DNA from 4 places in the Alteromonas sp. ABH4_453 genome. Region 1 is predicted to be linked to each of the others. Evidence: predicted binding sites of a transcription regulator. Region 1 holds the regulator's gene; each other region holds the start of a gene.
The links. Region 1 encodes sigma-54, which starts transcription at its own class of promoters, with help from an activator protein. Its sites were predicted from a motif close to GTTGGCACGNNNNTNGNNT; they were not measured.

Region 1 (2,203 bases):
ACACTCGGTGCGGTCCAGACTTACGATGGCTTGTATATCCATGCTCAATTAACTACTAATGTTTTTTCAGTTTTTCCTTATGCTTGATTACCTGCCGGTCGAGTTTATCAACCATGCTGTCAATCGCCGCATACATGTCGGTATTTTCTGAGGATGCGAATACTTCAGCGCCACTTAAATGAACGGTCGCTTCGGCTTTTTGATTTAATTTTTCAACGTTCAGGATGACATGCACATTAGAAATGTGATCAAAGTGACGTTCAAGTTTGCTGAACTTCGTATCGACATAATTACGCAAAGAGTCGGTGATTTCGACATGATGACCAGTAAGGTTGATTTGCATATTTCGTCTTCCTTATATTATTAAGCCCGTTTAAATAAGGCTTTTGCGTTGGTTCGACGGCGGGATCGATAACGATTCCCGGTATTTTGCTATTGTTCGCCTAGCGACTTTTATGCCTTGCTCGGCCAACAATGAAGCAATCTTGCTATCACTTAGCGGCTTACTAGGGTTTTCCGCAGCCACTAACTTCTTGATCAATGCACGAATCGCTGTAGATGAACACTCACCACCGGACTCGGTTGCTACGTGGCTTGAGAAGAAATACTTCAATTCAAAGATGCCACGGGGCGTATGCATATACTTCTGCGTTGTCACGCGCGAAATAGTCGACTCGTGCATATCTACCATTTCTGCGACATCATTTAGCACCATTGGTTTCATCATTTCCGGGCCGTGCTCAAAAAAGCCCATTTGCTGCTGCACAATGCAATTTGCAACCTTCATCAAAGTATCGTTGCGAGATTCAAGGCTCTTAATGAACCACTTGGCCTCTTGCATGTGTGAGCGGATGAATTGCGAGTCACTACTGTTTTTGGCACGGCGACTCATGGCAGCGTATTGCTGGTTTACACTTAACTTAGGCAAACTGTCAGGGTTCAGCTCAACCACCCAACGGCCATTTTTCTTGGTTACTGAGACATCAGGAATAACGTACTCAGGCTCTTTAGTAACTAAAGCACTACCTGGGCGAGGATTCAAGGTTTGGAGTAAACGCATTGCTTCGCGCAGCTGATCTTCTTTCAATCGGCTCTTACGCATTAGCGTGCGGTAGTCTTTACTACTCAGTAAGTCTGAATATTCTTCGATAAGTTGCTTCGCCTCTGTAAGCCAAGGCGTATCGTCTGAAAACTGACGCAACTGCACCATAAGACACTCTTGAGGTGTACGAGAACCTGAACCAATGGGGTCGAACATCTGAATGCGTTTGAGCACGCACTCTATTTCGTCCATTTCGATAGGCTCTTCTAGATCATCGTCGTTGACCGCTTCTAAGATATCGTCAAGAGTAACGGTTAAATAGCCTGATTCGTCAATTGAATCGATGATTGCTGTAGCGATGGCGCGGTCATTATCTGAAAAGTGAGTGAGGCGCATTTGCCAAAGAAGATGTTCTTGGATGTCTTCTGTGGTCTCACCTTGGAAGATTTGTTCATCATCATTAGAAGGACCAGGTGCTGGCGCGGAAGAAGCCGAATAATACTCATCCCAGGTACTGTCGATAGGTAGCTCATCGGGAAGATCATTTTTCTCCAGTGCATCTCCTGCTTCTAGCGTATCGCTTGATGCTGAAGCTGTAGCTTCAGCCGCGCTATCGTCACTATCGACATTATTCTTTTCTACCTGCGGCTCGTCGTTACCTTCTTCCACTTCTAAAAGCGGATTTGAATCGAGGGCTTCTTGTATCTCTTGCTGGAGATCAAGTGTAGAAAGCTGCAGCAGTTTAATAGCCTGCTGAAGCTGAGGTGTCATTGTAAGTTGTTGGCTAAATTTTAGCTGTAAAGATGGTTTCATCTACGTCTTATTTAAATGCTCTAAATTAAATATACCAGAGCGAAACTGAAAAATGACAATTAGGTTACACTAACTATAGCCTGAATTGTTCGCCTAGGTATACGTCCCTTACTTTTTGATTACTTAAAACCTGTTCCGCAGTTCCTTGCGCAATAAGCTCGCCATGACTCACAATGTACGCTTTTTCACAAACATCCAATGTTTCACGTACGTTATGGTCCGTGATAAGGATACCAATACCCCTATCTCGCAGATGCTGTATTATCTTCTTTATATCATTAACTGATATTGGATCAACACCGGCAAATGGTTCGTCTAACAAAATAAATTGTGGTTTTGCTGCCAGAG
Region 2 (2,203 bases), on a different contig from region 1:
CGAGCGGCTTCCATTAACCTTGTATCGCAACGGAAATCTTCAGGCATACCTGCGCATTGACCGAGTTTGTAGCCAAAATGGGTTAAATCGGCATCATGGTGAATAACGTGACTGGCGATCACTAAATCACCGATGTTTAGATTCTTGTCGAAACCTCCGGCAGAACCGGTATTGACAACAGCATCAGGGGCGTACTGTTCGATAAGTACAGTAGTAGCAATTGCTGCAGCCACTTTACCAATACCGCATTTTACTAGCACCACTTCTATGTCGTTAAGTGTACCTTCGTAAAACGTCAGGTGCTTCCACTGGGTTTCTTTTACATTCCAAAGTGACGCTTTAAGTAGCGCAACTTCTTCGTCCATTGCACCTAAAATACCAATTTTTTTCATAACTTTACCGACGGTGTTGAGGGAGTTTAACGAATGAATTAATTGTATAAGGAAAACGGGCAAACTGACAGAAAAATGCCTCTGTTACCGCTATTTGAGAGTAAGAAAATAGCAAAGCAACAAAGGCCAGGGGAAGTGGGGCTTATGTCTTAAGCTGCAGCTGGTCTGCTTGAACGCACTGGGCGAGTCGGGCGCTTTGGTGGCTCTGGATTATGCGTTGGCAGCTGCGCCATTTTTTGCTGTAAACGGCGATAAGGAATGAGTTTGTTTTCCAAACACTCGCGAATATCGTCAACGGTATAACCAGACTTAACTTTAATTCTTGCATGAGGAAGGCCAGCAGCATCAAGGGCTCCGGTTACAAACCAGTCTTTTTGTGATTTATAACCATCTTTGCCTTGGCTATGAACTAAGTCGATAGCAAGAACAGGACTCATGTCGTGTTTATCTACTAATACAAAGTCGAGCTGTCTGCTAGAAGCTCTGCTGATGGCTTGGCTTGCCGTCTTTTTATTTGCAGACTGGCGAACCGCCACTAAATCGTTAAGACGCACACGGCACACTATGCGAAACTCTCTTCCCATAGCCTGTTCGATAAGGTTTAAAAAAGAGTGCTCAACGGGGGTGAACAATTGCGGCTTTCGCCTAAATGGAAATGCGACACCGCCGTCTGACAACTTTATGGCACCCAGTGCAACGACAATAAGTAACATCATTAGAATAATTGCCAATTCCATCGTAACCCTCGCAAATATCAATAGTTAAAGCCCACGGAATGCGTAATAAAGAAGCCTGCTAAAATGTTTATATCGAAAAAAGCTTGGGCTCCGTTTTCAGTTTGAGCGTCATAAAAATGACACTCACTGTTACCGTGGAGTAGTTATTGATGATTTTGCAAAGCAGATGCCAACATGAGTAGATTTTTTAGTTGTCTTGCTAAAAGGGCTTATTTCGTTGTGGATGTAACAAGAATATCCACTTGAGAGCCGGTGTTATCGGGGCTGATTATTACTCTGACCCCTTTATCTTCTGAGGATAACAACGTGCGGCCGCTAACAGGTGTGTGAGTTTTTAAAGCGGGGTGCGCCGTTTGGTAAACATTCAGTAATTCACTCGGGGAGCGAGGAGAGTGGTAAACCATTACTCCAGTCTTGGTTTCGTCAAATGCTTGGCATTGTCTTGCATCATCAGAAATCTTAACTTGCTGAAAATCAGAAGGGCAAGACATGATGCTTGGCTTACTAGGTGATGAGTCAACGCTCTGTTTCTTGGCTTGGTTGTTAACTTGCGCATTTAATGAAGCGTCAACAACAATGGTATCAGCTAAGCTGGCATTGCTCGCTGCTATCGCCAATGTTAGACACAATGTAAGTTTCTTAATGTTTAAATGCTGCATAGATAGATTCTTCACCAGATGTTCGATGTCTTTAATTGCTTAAACGATAGTAGAGTCGTAACTCCCGCGCTTCAACTAAACCTTGGTCTATTAACGTATATTAGTGAGGTTTTCCGTATAGGTTTTGGTTTAAAGCATCACTTCATCATTACAACTCTATTACTGGTCATAAGGCGTGGTCAGTAATTGATATAGCGCATTTGTTCCACTGTAAAAGTTCCCTATACGTAAGTTTTCATTAGGGGCGTGTTGATTGTTATCAGCATTGACTAATGGAATAAGAATTACCGGCTTTTCTATACTGTTTACGAGCGGTGCGGTTGGAACAGTACCCCCCATCATTGGAATAACTACAACTTTCTCATCGCTTACAGACTCTAGTGCCTTTTGCGCCCATAGACCAACTGGCTCATCG
Region 3 (2,203 bases), on a different contig from region 1:
TGGTGGAAGCTATGTGCGTACTGAGGCCACAGGTTTTGGCTTAATTTACTTTTTAGAAGCGGTTTGTAAACAGCGAAACTCGCACATTGAAGGCAATACAATTGCAGTATCTGGTGCAGGAAACGTAGCACTGCACGCGGCGCTTAAGGCGGTAGAGAAAGGTGGAAAGGTAATTTCGCTCTCAAACAGCCGGGGGCTTCTACATGTTGAAGAAGGGTTATCGGATACGGCATTAAAATGGGCAATTGATAACCACGCTAACCGAGATAATATCCTTGTAGACATGGCTGATAAAAAAATGGGTAAATGGATAGCCGATAAAAAGCCGTGGCATATAAAATGCGATATTGCTCTACCTTGTGCAACGCAAAATGAACTGCTTGAAACGGACGCCAAGGTATTACTAGATAACGGCTGTAAGATGGTTTTAGAAGGTGCGAACATGCCATGTACAAATAAGGCACAAGCGCTTTTCTTAGATGCTAAAATTGTTTATGTGCCCGGAAAGGCATCTAATGCAGGTGGTGTCGCCTTGTCGGGATTAGAAATGAGCCAAAACGCCATGTTCAATCAGCGCAATGCGAACGTACTTGATGATCAGTTAAACGCTATTATGGAAAGCATTCATCAGCGCTGTGTTGCAGAAGGACAAGGTGTAGGTGATGAACACGATTATATTGACTACATGAAAGGCGCTAACATCGCAGCGTTTAGACGTCTTGCAGACGCCATGGTCGCACAAGGCGTGTAGCACGTTTACGACATATTTCATTCGATAAATTCACGACAATACTGCCGTGAATTTATCGGTAAGTAACCTGTAAAATTTGCGTTTTTTCTGTTCTCTTGTACCAACCCCCCTGAATCGTTCAATAGATTTTATTATAAAATTCAGGAACTAACAGACTTTTTATTCATGGAACAAAAATAGCATTACCCTTGGTGTGATTAACTTTTTAGGTATTTATAAGGAACCACCTATGAAAATTTTTGAAGCTTTACGCCAGGACCATGAGAAGCAACGTTTATTGTTAAAGATTTTAGCTGAAACAAGTGGAGATACAGCTGCACGCCGTGAATATTACCAAGAGCTCAAAACTCAGCTTGAAAGTCATGCTATTGCTGAGGAGCGCCACTTTTATTCTCATCTTTTAGAAAAAGATGCCACCGTAGATTTGACCCGTCATGGAATTGCAGAGCATCACGAGATTGATGAATTACTAGCTAAGCTTGATGACACCGATATGAGCTCACCTGCATGGTTACGTTATTTGAAGACACTTCAGGAAAAAGTGGAACATCACCTTGCTGACGAAGAACAGGAGTTCTTCCAGGTAGCGGGGAATGTGCTTAACGACCGCCAGAAAACAAAACTTGCTGATGAATATCAAAAAGAGATGAAACAGGAGTTAGACGACGAAAAACTAACGGCGTAACATAGCCTTGGTATCCATGGCGGTAGTATCCAATCCGAGAGGCGTCATAAAGTAAAAAGCCAGCTATTGAAGCTGGCTTTTGCATATTTAGTGTTTGATTGCTCTTTCACCTATAACAGATTACTGAAGCGTTTAAGTGCCTACTTTTTAGCGATGATGTAAACCGCGTGAATTACACCTGGAAAATAGCCAAGAATGGTCAATAGAATATTGATCCAAAAATGCGCGCCGATACCGACCTGTAAAAATACGCCTAGCGGTGGAAGTAAAATTGATAAAAGTATACGAATGATGTCCATAGTAAATTCCTTGTTTTTGAAGTAATTTCACAACTCAGTAGGCAAAAAACTCACACTTTAGTGAAAGTGTTTAGCCTGCGGAGCGATTTTCACGCTTCATAATGGTTGTTTGCATTTTAGATGCCATGTCAGCGTTGATAAACGATTGAGCATCCCATTGACTCCAAAAATATAAGTTTTTTGTAATAAGGAAGCTATTCACCGAAAGGCGTATTTTGCAGCCAATCTTCTAGGTCTGGACGATTAAGCGGTCGACTGATGAAGTAACCTTGCGCGATATCACACCCCCACTCTTTCAAGATTTCTAGCGACGCAACATCTTCTACACCTTCTGCAACCACTTTTAAATTGAAGACACTTGCTAAACTAAGCACGGTGTGAACTATTTGTTGATCGTTCTCGTCGCTTGCTAGAGCAAGAATAAAGCTTTTATCTATCTTGATCGTTTTGACAGGTAGATTCTTTAAG
Region 4 (2,203 bases), on a different contig from region 1:
TGCATGGGAACAACGCAATTCAAAACACGCTTTAAAGAAGCCACCGGGCATAGTTTACGAGATTACCTTGTAAAAGTGAGGATGGAAAAGGCCAAAGCACTACTTAGAAATACCGATACACCAATGTTGGGTATAGCTCAGCTAACAGGGTATGAAGATGTTGCAGCATTCAGTCGCCGGTTCAAAGCGCATTTCGGGCAACCTCCTAAGTTTTTCAAAAGAAAGTAGCGGTGATAAGGGCTTACCTGATATGACGGTAAATCGTTGGTAGAGACAACTAGTTCATCTCTTCGTCTTTAGGAAGTTTATTGACTCTAGCGTCTATAAAACGTTTGTGGTCGTCCATTTTGGTGCATTCTAAGGTACCACCTGTAAAACCACTCAATATCGCCAAAGTTTTATTGGTCGTACTGCTACAGTTTACGCGTTTTGAAGGGCGTCTACTTTCATTGGCTTGTATTTGCTGTGTGCTTGGTCCGCTGAGCACCGGGCTAACTTTACGTTTTTGAAATGCTGTTGCTGCTTGTTCAGCGTCTTCAGCAACTTTGTCACTGTGATACTTTTCAAAGTAAAGAGCCGCGCCATCTTTTACCGATAGATTCAACGAGCCTGCGCGCCGATTTGCGTCTTTTGAAAGGGTAGGCGTTGGTGACGTATTTAATGGCTTATTTTCAACGGGTACCTGCTGTATATCGGGTTCAGTATTTTTCTTCTGCTTGGGCGCAGGGCTTTCCACAATTTTATTTTTATTATCAAGTGCTTCAGTGGCTTTGGTTGCGTCAGGCTTCAACTCAATTTCTTGCCTTTTAGGGGAAACATCGATTGGTTTAGTTTCTTGTGGTTTAGCTTGGGCAGGAGGGCGTGGAACGGGGGGATAGTACAGTCTGGCGCTTATCTCCGGCGTTCGCTCCAAAACATTTACTCGTGCTTTTTGGTTGTTGATGCCTATTTGAGAAAGTATGACCACTACGATGACCCCAAACACATGTGCACAGCCCGAAATTAATAGTGGGCGCCACGCCGTTTTCTTTGCAACGGAATGGTGTTCAATGCTGCGCTCAGGCGCAAAGAAAGATGGGGTGATAGTCGTCATAGTAAACAACAGACCATGGGCCCTATCGAATAGTTCCGTCCTAATTTCATCGCACTTTTTAGTCCTCTCACCTTACCGCAACCTCATACCGCTTCAAAATTGGGCAAATTTTTAACAGTGCACCATTAGTGTGCATTATTTTTGTGCGTTCATGAAGCGTTTGCATGTATGTATTTGATTTATTTAGCTAATAATTTGTGGCATGGCTCTTGGTTTATCTTCCCATAGTTGGAAACACGACCATAAATCACAGAATAACCAAAACAAACTGGGAGCAACTCATGAAACTAGTCACAGCGATCATCAAGCCGTTCAAGCTAGATGATGTTCGTGAAGCCATTTCAGAAATCGGTATCGACGGTTTGACCGTGACCGAAGTGAAGGGCTTTGGACGTCAAAAAGGACACACTGAACTTTACCGCGGAGCGGAATATCAGGTGGATTTTCTACCTAAAGTCAAACTGGAAATTGCTGTTCAGGATGATCAAGTAGAGCGCCTGGTAGAAGCCATCGTTGGCGCTGCCAAAACAGGCAAAATTGGAGACGGCAAGGTGTTTGTTTATGACCTTGAGCACGCCGTTCGTATTCGAACTGGTGAGTCGGATAGCGACGCGCTGTAAGCCACAACGATATATTTGCGGAGAAAACCATAATGGAAATCACTTTTGAACTTGGGTATGCGCTAGATACCTTTTATTTTCTAATCTGCGGTGCACTGGTTATGTGGATGGCTGCAGGTTTTGCGATGCTTGAAGCTGGTCTTGTTCGAGCGAAAAACACCACAGAAATTCTAACTAAAAACATGGCACTATTTGCAATTGCTTGCACCATGTACATGATTTGCGGCTACGGCATTATGTACGGCGGTGGCGACTGGGGTCCATTCCTAAGCGGTATTATGGGTGACGGCGCAACAGGTGTAGCTGAAGATCCAGCAACCTATGCACCTTCTGCTGACTTCTTCTTCCAAGTAGTATTTGTTGCGACAGCAATGTCTATCGTATCTGGTGCGGTTGCTGAGCGTATGAAGCTTTGGGCATTCCTAGCGTTCGCAGTTGTTATGACGGGCTTCATCTATCCAATGGAAGGTGCTTGGACATGGGGCGGCGA

Region 2: the regulator sigma-54 is predicted to act here: its motif matches at 1,285-1,303, upstream of ACXAGV_RS02565 (DUF2726 domain-containing protein).
Region 3: the regulator sigma-54 is predicted to act here: its motif matches at 916-934, upstream of ACXAGV_RS08715 (hemerythrin domain-containing protein).
Region 4: the regulator sigma-54 is predicted to act here: its motif matches at 1,290-1,308, upstream of glnK (P-II family nitrogen regulator).

Annotation. Positions count from the first base shown of each region.
Region 1 covers NZ_JBSWXP010000004.1:244,705-246,907, forward strand. The annotation lists gene ptsN (PTS IIA-like nitrogen regulatory protein PtsN) at 1-42, opposite strand, end outside; gene hpf (ribosome hibernation promoting factor) at 56-343, opposite strand; gene ACXAGV_RS09815 (RNA polymerase factor sigma-54) at 374-1,855, opposite strand; gene lptB (LPS export ABC transporter ATP-binding protein) at 1,929-2,203, opposite strand, start outside.
Region 2 covers NZ_JBSWXP010000001.1:601,215-603,417, reverse strand. The annotation lists gene ACXAGV_RS02570 (5'-methylthioadenosine/adenosylhomocysteine nucleosidase) at 1-392, opposite strand, end outside; gene ACXAGV_RS02565 (DUF2726 domain-containing protein) at 542-1,129, opposite strand; gene ACXAGV_RS02560 (hypothetical protein) at 1,339-1,788, opposite strand; gene ACXAGV_RS02555 (M20/M25/M40 family metallo-hydrolase) at 1,948-2,203, opposite strand, start outside.
Region 3 covers NZ_JBSWXP010000003.1:546,904-549,106, reverse strand. The annotation lists gene gdhA (NADP-specific glutamate dehydrogenase) at 1-751, shown strand, start outside; gene ACXAGV_RS08715 (hemerythrin domain-containing protein) at 981-1,436, shown strand; gene ACXAGV_RS08710 (YqaE/Pmp3 family membrane protein) at 1,577-1,735, opposite strand; gene ACXAGV_RS08705 (EAL domain-containing protein) at 1,930-2,203, opposite strand, start outside.
Region 4 covers NZ_JBSWXP010000009.1:42,150-44,352, forward strand. The annotation lists gene ACXAGV_RS17010 (helix-turn-helix domain-containing protein) at 1-228, shown strand, start outside; gene ACXAGV_RS17015 (hypothetical protein) at 278-1,093, opposite strand; gene glnK (P-II family nitrogen regulator) at 1,375-1,713, shown strand; gene ACXAGV_RS17025 (ammonium transporter) at 1,746-2,203, shown strand, end outside.